2 regions of the Enterococcus massiliensis genome follow, and region 2 is predicted to be linked to the other one. Evidence: predicted binding sites of a transcription regulator. Region 2 holds the regulator's gene; the other holds the start of a gene.
What was found. Region 2 encodes LexA, which represses DNA repair genes until DNA is damaged. Its sites were predicted from a motif close to CNAACANNTGTTNG; they were not measured.
Positions count from the first base shown of each region.

Region 1 (7,605 bases), 270 kb from region 2:
TTTTCCCGGCTACCACCAATTCCTTGGGCAAAGATTTCCCTTCCTTTGGTTAAAAACGCCAAGTGCATTCGACCGTAAACTTTTTGCAAAATTTCGTGGGAAGTGAACAATACCAGCACCGGCTTATTGAAATCTTTTAAAAGATTTTCCAAAGTCTTAACTAAATAATCCACATATTCTTCGGAAGAAAGTTCTGGAATCGAGCTTCCTTCTGAAGGAATAAAAATCCGAGCCTGCGCTTTATAATCAAAAGGCGAGGGCAAAATTTTTAAGGGTGCTTCCGGTATTCCCATTTTTTTAGGAAAATACAAACGATCAGCAGCGATTTTCAACGTTCCACCAACATAAATGATTCGATCATATCGTTGATACCACGTAGTTTGAGGTAACAAGGAAGCTTCAAAATCGGTGATTTTTATTATTCCAGCCGGCGCCTTCGTTCCCGGAACAAACCAATGAATATAGCGTTCCTGCCAATTTTCCAGCCACCGTGACATCACCATCGCCTGCTGTTGCATCTCCTCAAATAAATCCAACAATTCGGTATAAACAAACTGCTCCCGTTTCAACCACTTATTTTCGTCTGGCAAAAGATAGTCGGTAATTTGCGTCTGCAATTCGATGATTTCTTCATAATACAATTGGATTTTCTGAATATTTTTGGCATCTGATAAAGACAGTTGCTGCAACGTATCTGCAGTAATAATCGTTTCTTTTTCAAAAGATACTTGTTCCGACAAAGCTTCAAGAAAAAGTTCCTGGCTTTCCACCAAAAAACGAATCTCCTCTTGATAAATAGCCAACAACCGCAAACACTCTGACTGATCTTCCAACAATTCTTCAAGTCGAGCAAACAACCCGATAGGCTCCAACAGTTGTTGAGCTTTTCGATGAAATACCGCAAAATTAACCGATTGGCTGGCAACTCGCTCACAAATATCTGGAAGATGATGTGCTTCATCAATAACTAAATAAGGGCTTCGGGGCAACAACGGGTTCTCCCGCAAGCTTTCCTGCGCTAACAGCGCATGATTTACAATCAGAAAATTGCTCTCCTTCATCCGTTGATGCAGATAACGTAAAAAATCCTGTTCATAAAATTCATCTGTGACAGACAGATGGGATACTCCCCGATGGTGAATTTCTTTAAACAGCAGATGGTTCAAACTAATAAGATTTAGTTCATCAAAATCTCCAGTCGTTGTTTGAGTTAACCAAACCAAGACTGCCGACTGATACAGTGCATATTGTTTTTGCGGCAATGGCCGCTGCAATGTCGCTTTAAAGCGTTGTAAATCGATGTAATGCTGATTGCCTTTGATCACCGTTGCTTGGATGGGTTGGTGAAATAATTGATTCAATAGTGGAATGTCTTTTTTCAACAATTGATCCTGCAAAACAAGTGAAACGGTACTGATAATCGCTGGCTGTTCCGGTGTGGCAACATAATTCAGCGGCAAAAGATAACCAATCGTTTTTCCCATCCCGGTAGCAGCTTCAATCAGCAGATTTTTGTTGTCCGGTGTCTCGGTAAAATGCCGATAGACCAAATTCATCAATCGTGCCTGATCTTTTCTGAAGGCAAGCTTTCCGGCAAAAAGATGTTCTTTGCCTTTTTTCTTTTTGGGATAATCCTCTGCAAAATAATTTTTCTCAAAGTAAGTAAGCCTTTTTTTGCGCAAAGCAATCCCGCTAACCACCTCCAGTTGACTGTCCAATGGTTTCGGGTGTCGTTTCATTTCATTTGCTAATGAGCGAATATAGTTGCTGGTCTGCATGCCTAAAGGTTTGCTCAAAGCGGCGATTTTCTCCACTGTGATGACCGGCAGTTGCTTAATCATCGCTTCAATATATAAAAATAATGCTCCGGTAACTTCCGCATCACTATCTGCCTGATGAGGATTTTCATGGCTCAAGCCCAGACTTTCCGCCAAATCTCCCAGACGAAAACTGATTTCTGTTGGCAAAAATATTTGTGCCAGCTCCACCGTATCGATTCCAGGGATCGTCAATTCCGGCGCACCGCAACGTTGCAATTCCTTATTCAAAAAATTGTAATCAAAATAAATATTATGGGCGACAAAAACCGTATCTGCCAATAAATTGTAAATCGTTAAAGCGATATCTTCAAAATAAGGGGCTTTTTTTACCCGCTGATTGCTAATATGCGTCAAATTTTCGATTTGTTTCGGAATAAGACGATCGGGATTGACATCTGTTGCAAAGCGCTGGATCACTTGCCCATTTCGAATCAACACACAGCCAAGTTGAATGATCCGATCAACTTTCGGATCTGTCCCCGTCGTTTCTATATCTACAATTGCGTACGTCTTCATTTTGACTGGTAGCCTCCTTGCATATACCTTTGCATTATACTACAAATCCCAAAGACATTTCAGCGCTTTTCAAGTAGATGCCTGCATTTTTGAATAAAAAAAGAGGAAAAAGCAACTTACCTTTCTCCTCTACTTTTTGATGACTGGCATCATCTTTTTATTTTTTTCCATTGGCTGCTACTTGTTTGGGAAAATCTTTCTTAAACTGCAACCATTTTTTATTGTCCACGACAAGTAACTTTTTTTCTGTCCAATCGAAAACAGGAATCGTTTTGCGCACACTACTTACTACCAACCAGAAAATCATGATCCCAACTAATAAAAGTAGCCACCATAAATTTTGTACAAAGGCAAAAATAATTGAAACAAGTGCAAGAATGCTAGTGAGGATGAATAAAATCTGCGTCGCTTTCGTCGCTTGCTGCGAATAAAGGTGATCTTTATTTAATGAATCCATGTTTGTTCCTCCTTTTTTATTAGTTTACTCCATCTAAAAAAATTGGTAAAGAATACTGGCAAAACGATTTTTGGGTATAAAAAAAGCCTGATGCAAAAGCACCAGACTTTCCAAGTCAATAATTAGAATTAAGCTTTGTTAACGTTTGTTGCTTGAGGGCCACGTTGACCGTCTTCAACATCAAATGTTACTGCTTGACCTTCTTCTAAAGTTTTGAAGCCGTCACCTTGGATAGCTGAGAAATGTACGAATACGTCATTTCCGTCTTCAGCAGTGATGAAACCAAAACCTTTGTCTGAGTTGAACCATTTTACTGTACCTGTTTGCATAATAAAAATCCTCCTTGTGTTTGATACACATATTTGCAATTACTTGTATCGGGTGAAAATGTGGAAGATGTTTTAAAATGAAACAAGCTTACCATAAATTACCGTAACAAATACTACATAAAGTATTGTACCACACTAATTTGTTTCTGGCTAATCTTTTTAGCAAATTATGAATTATTTAATAACTTTTTCAGTCTCAGCGAATGAAATTTTATTAATAAATCTACTAATTAAAAAATAACTACCTGCTTCCCACAAAGAAAAGCAGGCAAGAGATCAGTCTTTCTTGAAAAATGAAGGATTCAGCAATCAATAGCGCAAAATCGCAACGAGACTTTTTTCATCCGGTGCATCTTTTTGATCAAGAATAAATACTTGTCCGCCGTTTTTCACCACTTCATCTGCCATCGTATTCAATACTTGGCGCCGATCATATTCCGTATCGACATCTTCTCCAAATCCATCTACCAGATTGGCTGTTGCGATGAAAAGATGAGAGATACGCCCTTCTGTAGCTGCTAACTTGATATCGACTAATTGATCGATAAATTTTCGATCCATCAATTTTTGATATTCAGCCATTTCCTTTTTCGCCAATGCTTCTGTCAGCTGCTCTGCGCCATTCTTGATTTCTTGAATAGAAAGTTGTGCAGGAGAAGCCGACACAGCCGCATCACTGCAATAATAAGGGGTTTTCGCATATTTTTTGAACATCGTTTGATTTTCCGGCAACGCATAAAGATAAAGCGGGTAATTTTCTTCATTGTTAAATTCATCTTTAAAGAAAGTATCAACTGCTTGATAATAATTTACCCAGTCAATTTCTACTTCTTCATCTTTTGCATTTACGCCATGATAAGCAACGCCTTCTTTGGAGCCATTCCGACTGCCTTGAGAGCTGTAATTCAAGCTTCCACCAGTCAATTCATCGCCAAGTGCCGTGGGAACATCCACAGGTGCCCCTTCTGGCAGTTCCACTTCTTTAACAATTTTATTGTCAACAAAATACAGCTTAATGGAATCACGATTCAATCCCAGTAAATAATAAGTATAATTAAATTGAGCATTTTTGATGATAGCTAAAATGTAAGGAAGATTGCCTACATAGTATTGATCATCAACTGAAATACTCAAACGATGGATATAACAGTCACTTTCGGTAAGAATGATTGCCACACTGGTCGTGCCGCTACGCCAAAAGGATTGATCCGCCAATAACGCATCTACATTTTTTTGGAACACCGTCCAATCTTTTTCAGGATATTTTTTATCAAACCGTTTTTTTGCTTCTTTCGCAAAGTTTTTCAACTTGATTTGATCCTTTTCTACGTTTTGATGCCCCACGTGAGTATTCAGCATAATGGTGACAAAGGGTCCCTCTACGCCTTCTGATGTTAATTGTGACAATAATTTCTTCCCAATTTTTGTCATGTAACGATCCCTCCTTGGATAGCTTTAAATTCTACAATAAAAGTGTAACACGCTTACAACTATTCATAAAGAAAAACGATTTACACCATTTTCTGACTATCTTTCTTTCAAAAAAATCAAACTTTACCTTTTGTTCGCTTTACAAAAGCAAACGTACGTTCGTATAATTAAGAAGAGGTGAAGCACATGAGAACCATCGATTACACACAAGAACCCGTTCGCGATATTTTGTTTATCGATGTTAAAAGTTTTTACGCCACCGTCGAATGTGCCATGCGGGGATGGGATCCCCTAAAAACTATGTTGGTAGTGATGAGTAGCGAAGACAACACCGGCAACAGCTTGATTTTAGCATCTTCTCCCGAAGCAAAAAGAATTTTAGGCATCACTAATGTCACACGAGCGGATAATTTGCCCAATCATCCAGACTTAAAAAAAGTGCCACCGCGAATGAGTCTATACATCCAAGAAAACAAAAAATTCAACGCCCTTTTCCGCCGCTATGTGGCAGATGAGGATTTGCTGATTTATTCCATTGATGAATCGATTCTGGATGTCACCCATTCCCTCACACTATTTATTCCTGATGATTCCTTGACTCGACAAGAAAAGAGACAAAAATTAGCAGAAAGAATTCAGGAAGAAGCCAGGACTGAACTCGGTTTGATTTTTTCAGTAGGCATCGGTGATAATCCCCTATTAGCTAAGCTGGCTCTTGACAATGAATCAAAACACAATGCCAATTTTATCGCTCAATGGTGCTACGAAGACGTCGAAAAAAAAGTTTGGTCTATTCCGGAGATTACGGATTTTTGGGGGATCGGTAATCGCATGAAAAAGCGCTTGTATCAATTAGGAATCGATACGATCTATCAATTAGCGCATACAGACCCCGATTTTTTGCATTGCCATTTCGGTATTCTAGGAGAACAATTGTATTACCACGCCAACGGAGTCGATCGAACGTTACTTTCTGAACCGTCCCCGATAACTAAAGACAAATCCTATGGGAACAGTCAAGTATTGCCAAGAGATTATTTTAAACCGCAAGAAATCGAAATCGTGGTCAAGGAAATGGCTGAACAAGTAGCTGCCCGCTTGCGGCGTCACCATTGCTTGACCCAATGTGTTTCCTTGTACATTGGTACTTCGCGAGGAGCCAACGAAAATGGTTTCTCCCATCAAATGAAAATCACCGCTACTGACAGCACGAAAAAGTTAATTCATTATTGCCTACAAATTTTTCGCACTTACTATTCTGGACAGGTGGTTCGCCATGTCGGAGTCAGCTATTCAAACTTATTATTTACTGCCGACAAACAACTTGATTTGTTTGAACTTCCCGAACAAAGTATCGCAAATGAACGCTTGGATCAAATTATTGATAAAATCCGTGAAAAATATGGATTTTCAGCGATCGTCTATGCTACTAGCAAATTAGACGGCGCAAGAAGTATTGCCCGTAGCCACCTGATTGGCGGACACGCTGGCGGAGCAGGAGGTTTAGATGGCCTATGAGTTTACATGAATACCACGATCGCAAGAAATTAAAATGGCAAGGCTTTTATTTGTCTGAACACACCAATCAGCTTGCCCAGGAAAAAAAAGAACGTTCTTTTATCTGGCCGGCAAAAGAAGTCATGACAAAAAATGAGATTGATCATGTTTTATATGAAGCCAGACTCAAAGGAAGAATGATTGCAATTCAAAAAGAAGAAATCAACGAGGAAGGATTGTACTCCGCGGATATTATTGGAAAAATACAAGGATATGATGAATTAGGCATCTACTTAGCAGATCAGAAAATTGATTACGATGAAATTCGTCATGTCGCTTTTCATCAGCAAAAAAAGTGGAGTGACCTGACGTAGATATAGAAAAAGAATCGTCCCTGACAGTGGGACGATTCTTTTTTCTATCGATTGATTGAACGGGCAACTCGATTGATCGTATGACGCATCCCCCGAATAGCTACCGACATTTCAAAAATATTTTCAGTGGGTGCCATGCCACCATACCCAGCATCACCGATATGTTGAATATCCACCCCGCAGGTTTTATTGATGATCGCCATTTGTCGTAACGTTTCCGGACGTGCGCTTTCCTGACTGGTTCCGATTGCAGTCATCGTTAACAGATTACGCGCTTTCGCAAAACGAACCGCTTCCACAAGGTCTTGTTCTAAAAAGCCTTGGATTGTACCAACAGAAGGTAAAAGTAAGATATCTGCCCCGGCTTCGGCATAAGCCTCAATCGCTTCTTTGGAGACCACTGGTTCATCTGCACCAGCACTGTGCATCTTACCAGCAATAACTAAACCGGAAAAGTTTGCTTTCGCAATTTTTACTGCCTTAGCAATCTCCGCATTGGTCACACCAGTTCCCGGATTTCCAGTGAAGCAAATAAAATCAAGCCCCAATTCTTCTGCTTTTTGAATTGTTTCTTTTGATGCTGCTCGACCTTGGCTGATTGAGATTTTTTCACTCAGCATATCCGTTGTATCGGCGATTGGTTCAAGATTGATTCCCACTGGTCGACCAATCAATTCCTTCAAACGAGGAATCGGATTTACAATCGTTCCATCCGGTTGTAGGGCTTCTTCTCCCTGCCCTGGCATCCCGGCAATATACGGATGAAAACAGTCAAAAGCATTCAATAAAAGCAAGTCTGCACCAAATGCTGCCGCTACTTCGGCGTTAGTGATATCATCTGCTTGCGGTTGTGAAACAACCACATTCTCCGCCAAAAGTACTCGACCTTCACTTGCCTTGATCGATTGTTTTAATTCCTGAGCATCCATTAATGCCACTTCGCTATAATTTGCGCTGATTAGGCGTTTTACCATGATTTTTTCTCCTCTACTCATTAAATTTATTTGATTTCTAGTCATTTCTATGCTAAAAAATCGTGCATTACCAAGTTGATACTGGTACTAAAGAAGACACCTCCACAAAAAAGAAAGCCTTGAAAAAACAAGGCTTTCTGAAGGGGCAACGTCCTTGACTGGAATTGAACCAGCGACCTGTCGCTTAGGAGGCGACTGCTCTATCCT
Region 1 is NZ_CVRN01000007.1:875,920-883,524, reverse strand. Features, by position in the region: gene BN1875_RS11545 (helicase C-terminal domain-containing protein) at 1-2,336, opposite strand, end outside; gene BN1875_RS11540 (hypothetical protein) at 2,494-2,793, opposite strand; gene BN1875_RS11535 (cold-shock protein) at 2,922-3,122, opposite strand; gene BN1875_RS11530 (baeRF6 domain-containing protein) at 3,432-4,553, opposite strand; gene BN1875_RS11525 (Y-family DNA polymerase) at 4,740-6,071, shown strand; gene BN1875_RS11520 (hypothetical protein) at 6,068-6,424, shown strand; gene BN1875_RS11515 (DUF7916 family protein) at 6,469-7,398, opposite strand; tRNA gene BN1875_RS11510 (tRNA-Arg) at 7,548-7,605, opposite strand, start outside.
Region 1: the regulator LexA is predicted to act here: its motif matches at 4,702-4,715, upstream of BN1875_RS11525 (Y-family DNA polymerase).

Region 2 (7,605 bases):
TTTCTTTATCCCCTCTGCACCAGGTGTTAAGACCAATTCTGCTCCATACGCCTGCATTAATTTACGACGTTCAATACTCATTGTATCCGGCATAACAATAACCACACGATACCCTTTTGCCGCGCCAACCATCGATAAACCGATGCCCGTATTCCCTGAAGTTGGTTCAATAATTGTGTCTCCAGGATGAAGTTTGCCTTCTGATTCTGCCTTTTCAATCATGCTTAATGCAATCCGATCCTTCACACTACTACCAGGATTAAAAAATTCCAGTTTTACATAAACATCTGCTGCACCTTCTGGAACCAAATTATTCAACTTCACGATAGGTGTGTGTCCAATCAACTCGGTAATAGATTGATGTACTTTCAACATAGAAATTCCTCCTTATTTAACTAATTTAATCATAACCAATGTCTTGCGTTCTTGCGAATATTTTGCATTAAAAAAAGCCAAGTTCAAAACTCGGCTTTCCCTCTTTAAACAGATAATTGTTGTCCAACCATAATAACATCACTGGTTAATCCATTCATCGACATCAATTGATCGACCGTTAACCCGTAAGATGAAGCAATATCCCACAATGTATCCCCAGAAGCCACCGTATAGGTTCCAGTACTTGTAGAAGCTGAAGCCGTTGTTGTTTGTGCGGTCTCTGTCGTTTGTGTTTCCGTCGTCGCCGATGGTGCTCCATTAGATGGCGTATCAAATCGCGTCAAATTATAGGCTTGAATCAACCAATTTAATTTTTGATTGTAGCCGGGATCTGTTGCATAACGACCAGTAAGATACGCAGTCGCATCCATATAGCTGGAAGTATTACTTTTCCATGTTCCTGAATAATGGGCAGTACCGGTTGAAAAGCTCGTGCTGCGCAATACATTCGCATGGTCTTGGAAAGATTCCCAATATGAGTTGTATTGACGGAAAGGCTCGTTCATCGTTACCCATTGTCCATTTAGATATTCTTGCGTGGGCAGATAAACCGACTGTCCATTGTAAGAACCTTTGACCCCAAATAAATTATAGTAAGGAGCACTTCCTAACATGGAGGTTCCATTACCGCTTTCTAATAAAGCCTGTGCAATCATCACTGAAGCATAAAGATCATTGGCACTTGCTACTTCTGCTGCTGACCAGCCGATTTGCTCAATAAACGTATTCACATCATTTGTTGTTTGATATTCGGCAGCACTAGCGGTTGCAGGATTCAAAGCTAGGACGCTGGGGGTTACCAACAAGCCCGTTCCAACAACTGTCGCAATCGATTTTTTATTTATTTTGAATGTTATGGCGGTTTTCGCCTGGTGTCGTTGACTTCTTGTTTGATACTGATTCATAGAACAACCTCCGTAAGTCTTTAAAAAAACTTTCCCATTTCTTAACTTTTTCATTATACGACTTTTCCGATAAAACGACAAACAAAATAATTGCTGTAATATTTATTTAATAAAACTAACCTCATCGAAATAATTTTAAGAAACGAAAGAAAAAACTTTTAAAAACACGATAAAAAAACTCCGGGAAACCGGAGTTTTTCGTAGATATTTTGGCTCTATAATGAATTGTAGGTAGCAACCACATTTTCCGTAGTGAAACCAAATTCAGTCAAAATCTTGTTCCCTGGAGCGGATGCACCAAAATGATCAATAGCGATGATTTTCCCATCAAAGCCAACATATTTTTCCCAGCCAAATGGTGCAGCTGCTTCAATCGCTACCCGATTCGTTACTGCTTTTGGTAAGACGGATTCTTTGTAGCTGTCTGTTTGTGCGTCAAACAATTCAAAACTTGGCAAAGAAACAACAGAAACATCTTTTCCTTGTTTTGCCAATTCTTCTTGTGCCGCAACTGCTAAAGCAACTTCAGAACCAGTTGCGATTAGAATTCCTTCAGGCTTTTCACCCTTTTGAGGAGACAACACGTAACCGCCTTTTGCGACATTCTCATCTGCTGTTTTTGCTGTTCCTGATAAGACTGGCAGATTTTGTCGGCTTAAAACAAGAATCGTTGGTACGTCAGTTGAGGTCATCGCAATTTTCCATGCTGCACGGGTTTCGTTCCCATCTGCTGGACGAATAACTTGCACATTAGGCATGCAACGAACGCTGGCTAATTGTTCGATTGGTTCGTGAGTTGGTCCATCTTCTCCTACTGCAACTGAATCATGTGTCAGAACGTAAGTTACCGGTACTTTTTGCAAAGCTGCTAAACGGATTGCAGGACGCAGATAATCTGTAAATACGAAGAAAGTTCCTCCATAAACCCGCGTGCCCCCATGTAATTGAATCCCATTCATGGCTGACGCCATTGCAAATTCACGAACGCCAAACCAAATATTGCGGCCTTCATATTGTCCTGGTTCAAAATCTTTTTCCGCTGCAACCATTGTATTGTTGGAAGCAGATAGATCTGCGGAACCGCCCCATAAACTTGGTACAGCTTGGGAAAGGGCTTGAATCATTTCTTTGCTTGATACACGACTCGCTTGACTTGTTCCTTCCTCATAAACAGGCAATCCTTCTGCCCAGTTTTCAGGAAGCTCACCAGCAAAGGCTTGTTTAAATTGTGCAGCTAATTCTGGATACGCTTTTTCATATGCAGCAAATTGTTGGTTCCACTCTGCTTCTGCTTTTGCACCACGCACTTCAATCGTTTCTTTGAAGCGATCAGCTGCTTCTTCAGGAACAGTGAAATCTGGGTATTCCCAACCATAAACCGCCTTAGCAGCCTTGATGCCATCTTCGCCGATTGGTGCGCCATGTACAGAAGAAGTTCCTTCTTTTGGTGCACCATAACCAATCACCGTTTTAACTTCAATCAATGTTGGTTTATCTGTTTCTGCTTTCGCTTCTTCGATAGCTTTAGAAATTGCTTCTAAATCATTGCCGTCTTTCACTAAAAGATGTTGCCAACCATAGGCTTCAAATCGTTGGCCAACATTTTCAGTGAATGCTTTTGACGTAGGACCATCAAGAGAAATATCATTCGAATCGTATAAAACGATTAATTTCCCTAATTTCATGTGTCCAGCCATGGAACTTGCTTCTTGAGAAACGCCTTCCATCAAGTCTCCATCTCCACAAAGAGCAAAAGTGTAATGGTCCATGATAGCAAATTTATCACGATTATAGGTCGCAGCTAAATGAGCTTCCGCCATTGCCATACCAACTGACATAGCAATTCCTTGACCTAGAGGCCCTGTTGTTGCTTCCACACCGTCTGTATGGTTGACTTCTGGATGTCCGGGTGTTTTACTGTCCCATTGACGGAATCCCTTCAAATCATCAATCGTTACATTGTAGCCTGCACAATGGAGTAAGCTATAGAGCAATGCAGAACCATGCCCTGCTGACAATACAAAACGATCCCGGTCTACCCAATTTCTAGATGTTTTTGGATTAATTTTTAAATGTTTGGTCCAAAGAGCGTACGCCATTGGTGCTGCTCCCATCGGTAACCCCGGATGTCCAGAATTCGCTTTTTGGACGGCTTCAATACTCAACGTCCGCAGGGTATTGACTCCTAACTCATCAACTTTATCAAACAATTTTATTTCCTCCTATTTAGGTTTTTTTTACCTTTATTGATACTCTCATTGTAAAGGATTACACATCAAATTGCAATTCCTTTATGAACGATCATGCAGACCATTCTTTTTTTGAATTTCTTTTAATTTTTCCGGTGTAACATCATTACCTTCGGGATCGATTACTTTCATCCCCTCAATATGATGCCGCATACCCGAACGAAATGACTCTAAATATTCTTCTCTTAAAAGAATTTGTTCCTTCTCTTCTTCAGCTGTCAGCACACCTGTTTTCTTTTTTCGTGCCAACACATTGATACGCGCTAATTTTTCTTTAGACAGCACTGGATTACCTCCTTTTTTACTCTCTTATCTTATAAAAAATCAGTCAAAAACACAACCACAATAAAAGCGAACGTTTGTTTGATTTATTGGTATGGCTATGGTACACTAAATTTAGAAAATGAAAGAGGGTGCATGATGTGGCGAAACGCACAGAAAGTCGACAAATCGAAGTGTTAAAATTCATTCATGCCCGTGTAACTGAAAAAGGCTATCCCCCAACCGTTCGCGAAATTGGCGAAGCTGTCAACCTGTCCTCGACCTCAACAGTGCACGGACATTTATCTAGATTAGAAAAAAAAGGGTTGATTCTGCGAGATCCAACAAAACCTCGCGCAATTGAGCTTACTCCCTTAGGTTTAGAAAAAATCGGCGTTCAGCCTGATACTATTCCTCTTTTAGGCGTTGTTACCGCCGGTGAACCGATTTTAGCGGTAGAAGAAGCTTCAGACTTTTTTCCACTGCCACCTAATCTTGCCAATGATTCCGGCAGCTTGTTCATGCTGACGATTCGCGGTGAAAGTATGATGAATATCGGCATACTTGATGGTGACCAGGTAATTGTACGCAAACAAGCCATTGCAAACAATGGAGACGTCGTAATCGCTATGACAGATGAAAATGAAGCGACCTGTAAACGATTTTTCAAAGAAAAAGACCACATTCGTCTTCAACCGGAAAATGATTTTATGGAACCAATCATTTTACCAAATGTAACAATTTTAGGCTTAGTCGTCGGCTTGTACCGTTCTCTAATATAATCACTGAAGAAATCTTCAAGGTAATTATGAAGATTTCTATTTTTTTCTTTACAAACCGAACAAACATTCGTATAATAAAGACACAAACATTTGTTCGTATTATTAAACGAGGTGAGAGAAAATGAAAGGTATTCGAAATATTGCTTTGATTATCTTAGGTTTACTGATGGGATTTGTTGCTAACAATTTTGGGATTGAAATGACACTGTTAGTTTTTGCCCCTTTGTTCTTATTATGGTTCACCTTCTGGGATGATAAAAAATTCCGTCAATCTGAACGTCAACGCCACTACCACTATTCTACACACAATAATTCTGAATTTTATCATTATGAATAAATCTGTTTCAGCACACTCGATTGGGTGTGCTGATTTCAAAAAAAGGCGAGAATCCGCAAAGATTCTCGTCTTTTTTAATATTCCATTAAGGTCAACATATCGTACCCAGTGATTTTATCTCGTCCGTGAAGCTCCATCAATTCGATCAAAAAGGCACAGCCAACAACAACGCCGCCCAATTTTTCTACTAAATCAATTGTTGCTTTGATTGTTCCGCCGGTCGCCAACAAATCATCACAAATCAATACCCGTTGCCCTGGCAGAATGGCATCTTCATGAAGAGTCAGTGTATCCGTACCATATTCAAGATCATAAGACACTTCAATCGTTTTACGAGGCAGCTTGCCTTTTTTGCGGACTGGAGCAAATCCAACACCTAATTCGTATGCTACCGGACAGCCAACGATAAATCCTCGTGCTTCTGGACCTACCACCATGTCGATCCTTTTTTCTTTTGCATAGTCCACGATTTGTTTTGTCGCTTCCCGATATGCATCCCCATTTGCCATTAAGGGAGAAATATCCCGAAAGATAATTCCTTTTGATGGGTAATCAGGGATACTTGCAATATAATCTTTTAAATCCATTCGCGTTTCCTCCTACGCTGTCAGCCAAGCCTTCAATGTTGTTAAATCACTCAGCAGCAGAAATTCTTCTGTTTTTATTTTTTTCAATCGTTTCTGATACACCTTGCTTATCGCAAGATCTTTTTTCTCTGGGGTCATCGTTTTTTTCAAAACGCCGTCGTTTATTGTAACAAATTCTAAATCAAAAAACACCTGAATCATGAAAATTAATAATTTTTCGGGGATTTTTAAATAATCTGCTACTGCCGGCAACTTATAACGTACATCTACTTGTTCCTGTGTATTGATAAATTTAAAGAGTCGAGCATATTGTTCTCGTGTTCCAATGCCGTCAAGATAGGCTTCATCTTGAGCGGAACAGATAAAGAGAACGCGTTTGATTTCACTAAGCTGTACGATTTCTTTGATAGTGTCCGCATCGGTCGGACAATCAATGATGACTAACTGTTGATATTCGATACCACGAATTTTGAGCTGAAAATCTGTTAGCTCTGTGAAATGATATTTTTCTCCACTGAGATAAGAATTTAATGGTTCGGGAATTTTTTTACCAAAATGGATACATAATGATTTTGTGGTATCACTTAGTTGATGCTGTGTTTTTTTCGCCCGGTAATCAAATAATTGCAGCCCGTTACTGGCAAAATCTTCTAGCATCAACTGAGGCTTGCGGTTGCCGTTCCATTGATTGATCGACAACTGCCCTACAGCATCGAATGTTTCTTGAAACTCTTGAATTTGTTTTCCAAAACCGAAACCGATAACATCTAAACCCGGCTGTTCATCAAAGGTCAACGTCATTTTCAGATGATCACCGGCTGTCCCAATTGCTTTTTTATTTTGAGCGTGTACATCTTGAAATAAAAATCGCGGAATGGGGTTATCTGTTCCAAAAGGTGCCAAGCGATTCAAGGTATCGATAAATTTGAGGGAGACATCAGCTAATGTCAGTCGATCATCAATTGTCAGAGAACTTCCCTTCGAAAGATCAATTTCTTTTTGCCGAATGTATTGATTGATTTTTTCTTGCAAAGGAGCAAGGTTCTCCGATGCCAAAGTCAAACCGACAGCGGCGTGGTGACCGCCAAAATTAACAAACATTTCCCGCATGCCATCCAGCATCTGAAATAAATTCAAGGCATCACTGCTGCGACCGGATCCTTTGGCTTGTCCATTCTCTTTGATGGTTAGAATAATTGTTGGTCGTCCGGTTTTTTTAAGTATTTTCCCTGCGACAATTCCTAATACCCCTTCATGCCAACCAGAATGGGCAATTACATGGACCTCGTTTTGAGAATCAACCAACTGTAACGCTTCTTGCGTAATAGTTTCTACAAGTCCTTTTCGTTGTTCGTTAATGTCGTCAAGATTTTTTGCAAGCTGCTTAGCTTCATCCTCATCAAAAGTCGAAAGCAGTTGTACTGCCGGATTGGCATCTCCTAAACGACCAATCGCATTTAATCGGGGACCAATTGAAAAACCAACCGTGGTTTCAGTTATTTCTGAAGATTTTACTCCACTGACTGTCAACAATTCTCGTAAACCAAGCCGCTCGGACTCTTTCATTGCTTGTAAACCTAAAGAAACCAACGCACGATTTTCATCTGTCAAGGATACCATGTCAGCAATCGTTCCAATTGCTGCTAAATCCAAAAATTCCAGTGGTACTTCATCCAGTAATGCCGTTGCAACTTTAAAGGCCACTCCAACACCGGCTAAATCTTTGAAAGGATACGCACCATTAGGATGACGTGGATGAATGATTGCAAAAGCGTTTGGCAGTTCTTGAGGCAATTCGTGATGGTCTGTGACAATTACATCTACCTTTTGCGAATTGGCATAAGCAATCGCCTCATGTCCAGAAACCCCGTTATCAACTGTAACAATCAGCTGCACACCGGCGTCAATCTGTTGCTGATACACTGCTAAATTTGGACCATAGCCATCTGTAAAGCGATTCGGCAAATAGTAGGCTACATCAGCGCCCAAGAGCTCCAATGTTTCCTTCATAATCGTTGTACTAGTGATGCCATCCGCATCATAGTCCCC
Region 2 is NZ_CVRN01000007.1:1,146,822-1,154,426, reverse strand. Features, by position in the region: gene cysK (cysteine synthase A) at 1-375, opposite strand, end outside; gene BN1875_RS12790 (glucosaminidase domain-containing protein) at 480-1,340, opposite strand; gene tkt (transketolase) at 1,556-3,550, opposite strand; gene BN1875_RS12780 (DUF896 family protein) at 3,632-3,874, opposite strand; gene lexA (transcriptional repressor LexA) at 4,003-4,632, shown strand; gene BN1875_RS12770 (hypothetical protein) at 4,754-4,969, shown strand; gene BN1875_RS12765 (adenine phosphoribosyltransferase) at 5,044-5,556, opposite strand; gene recJ (single-stranded-DNA-specific exonuclease RecJ) at 5,569-7,605, opposite strand, start outside.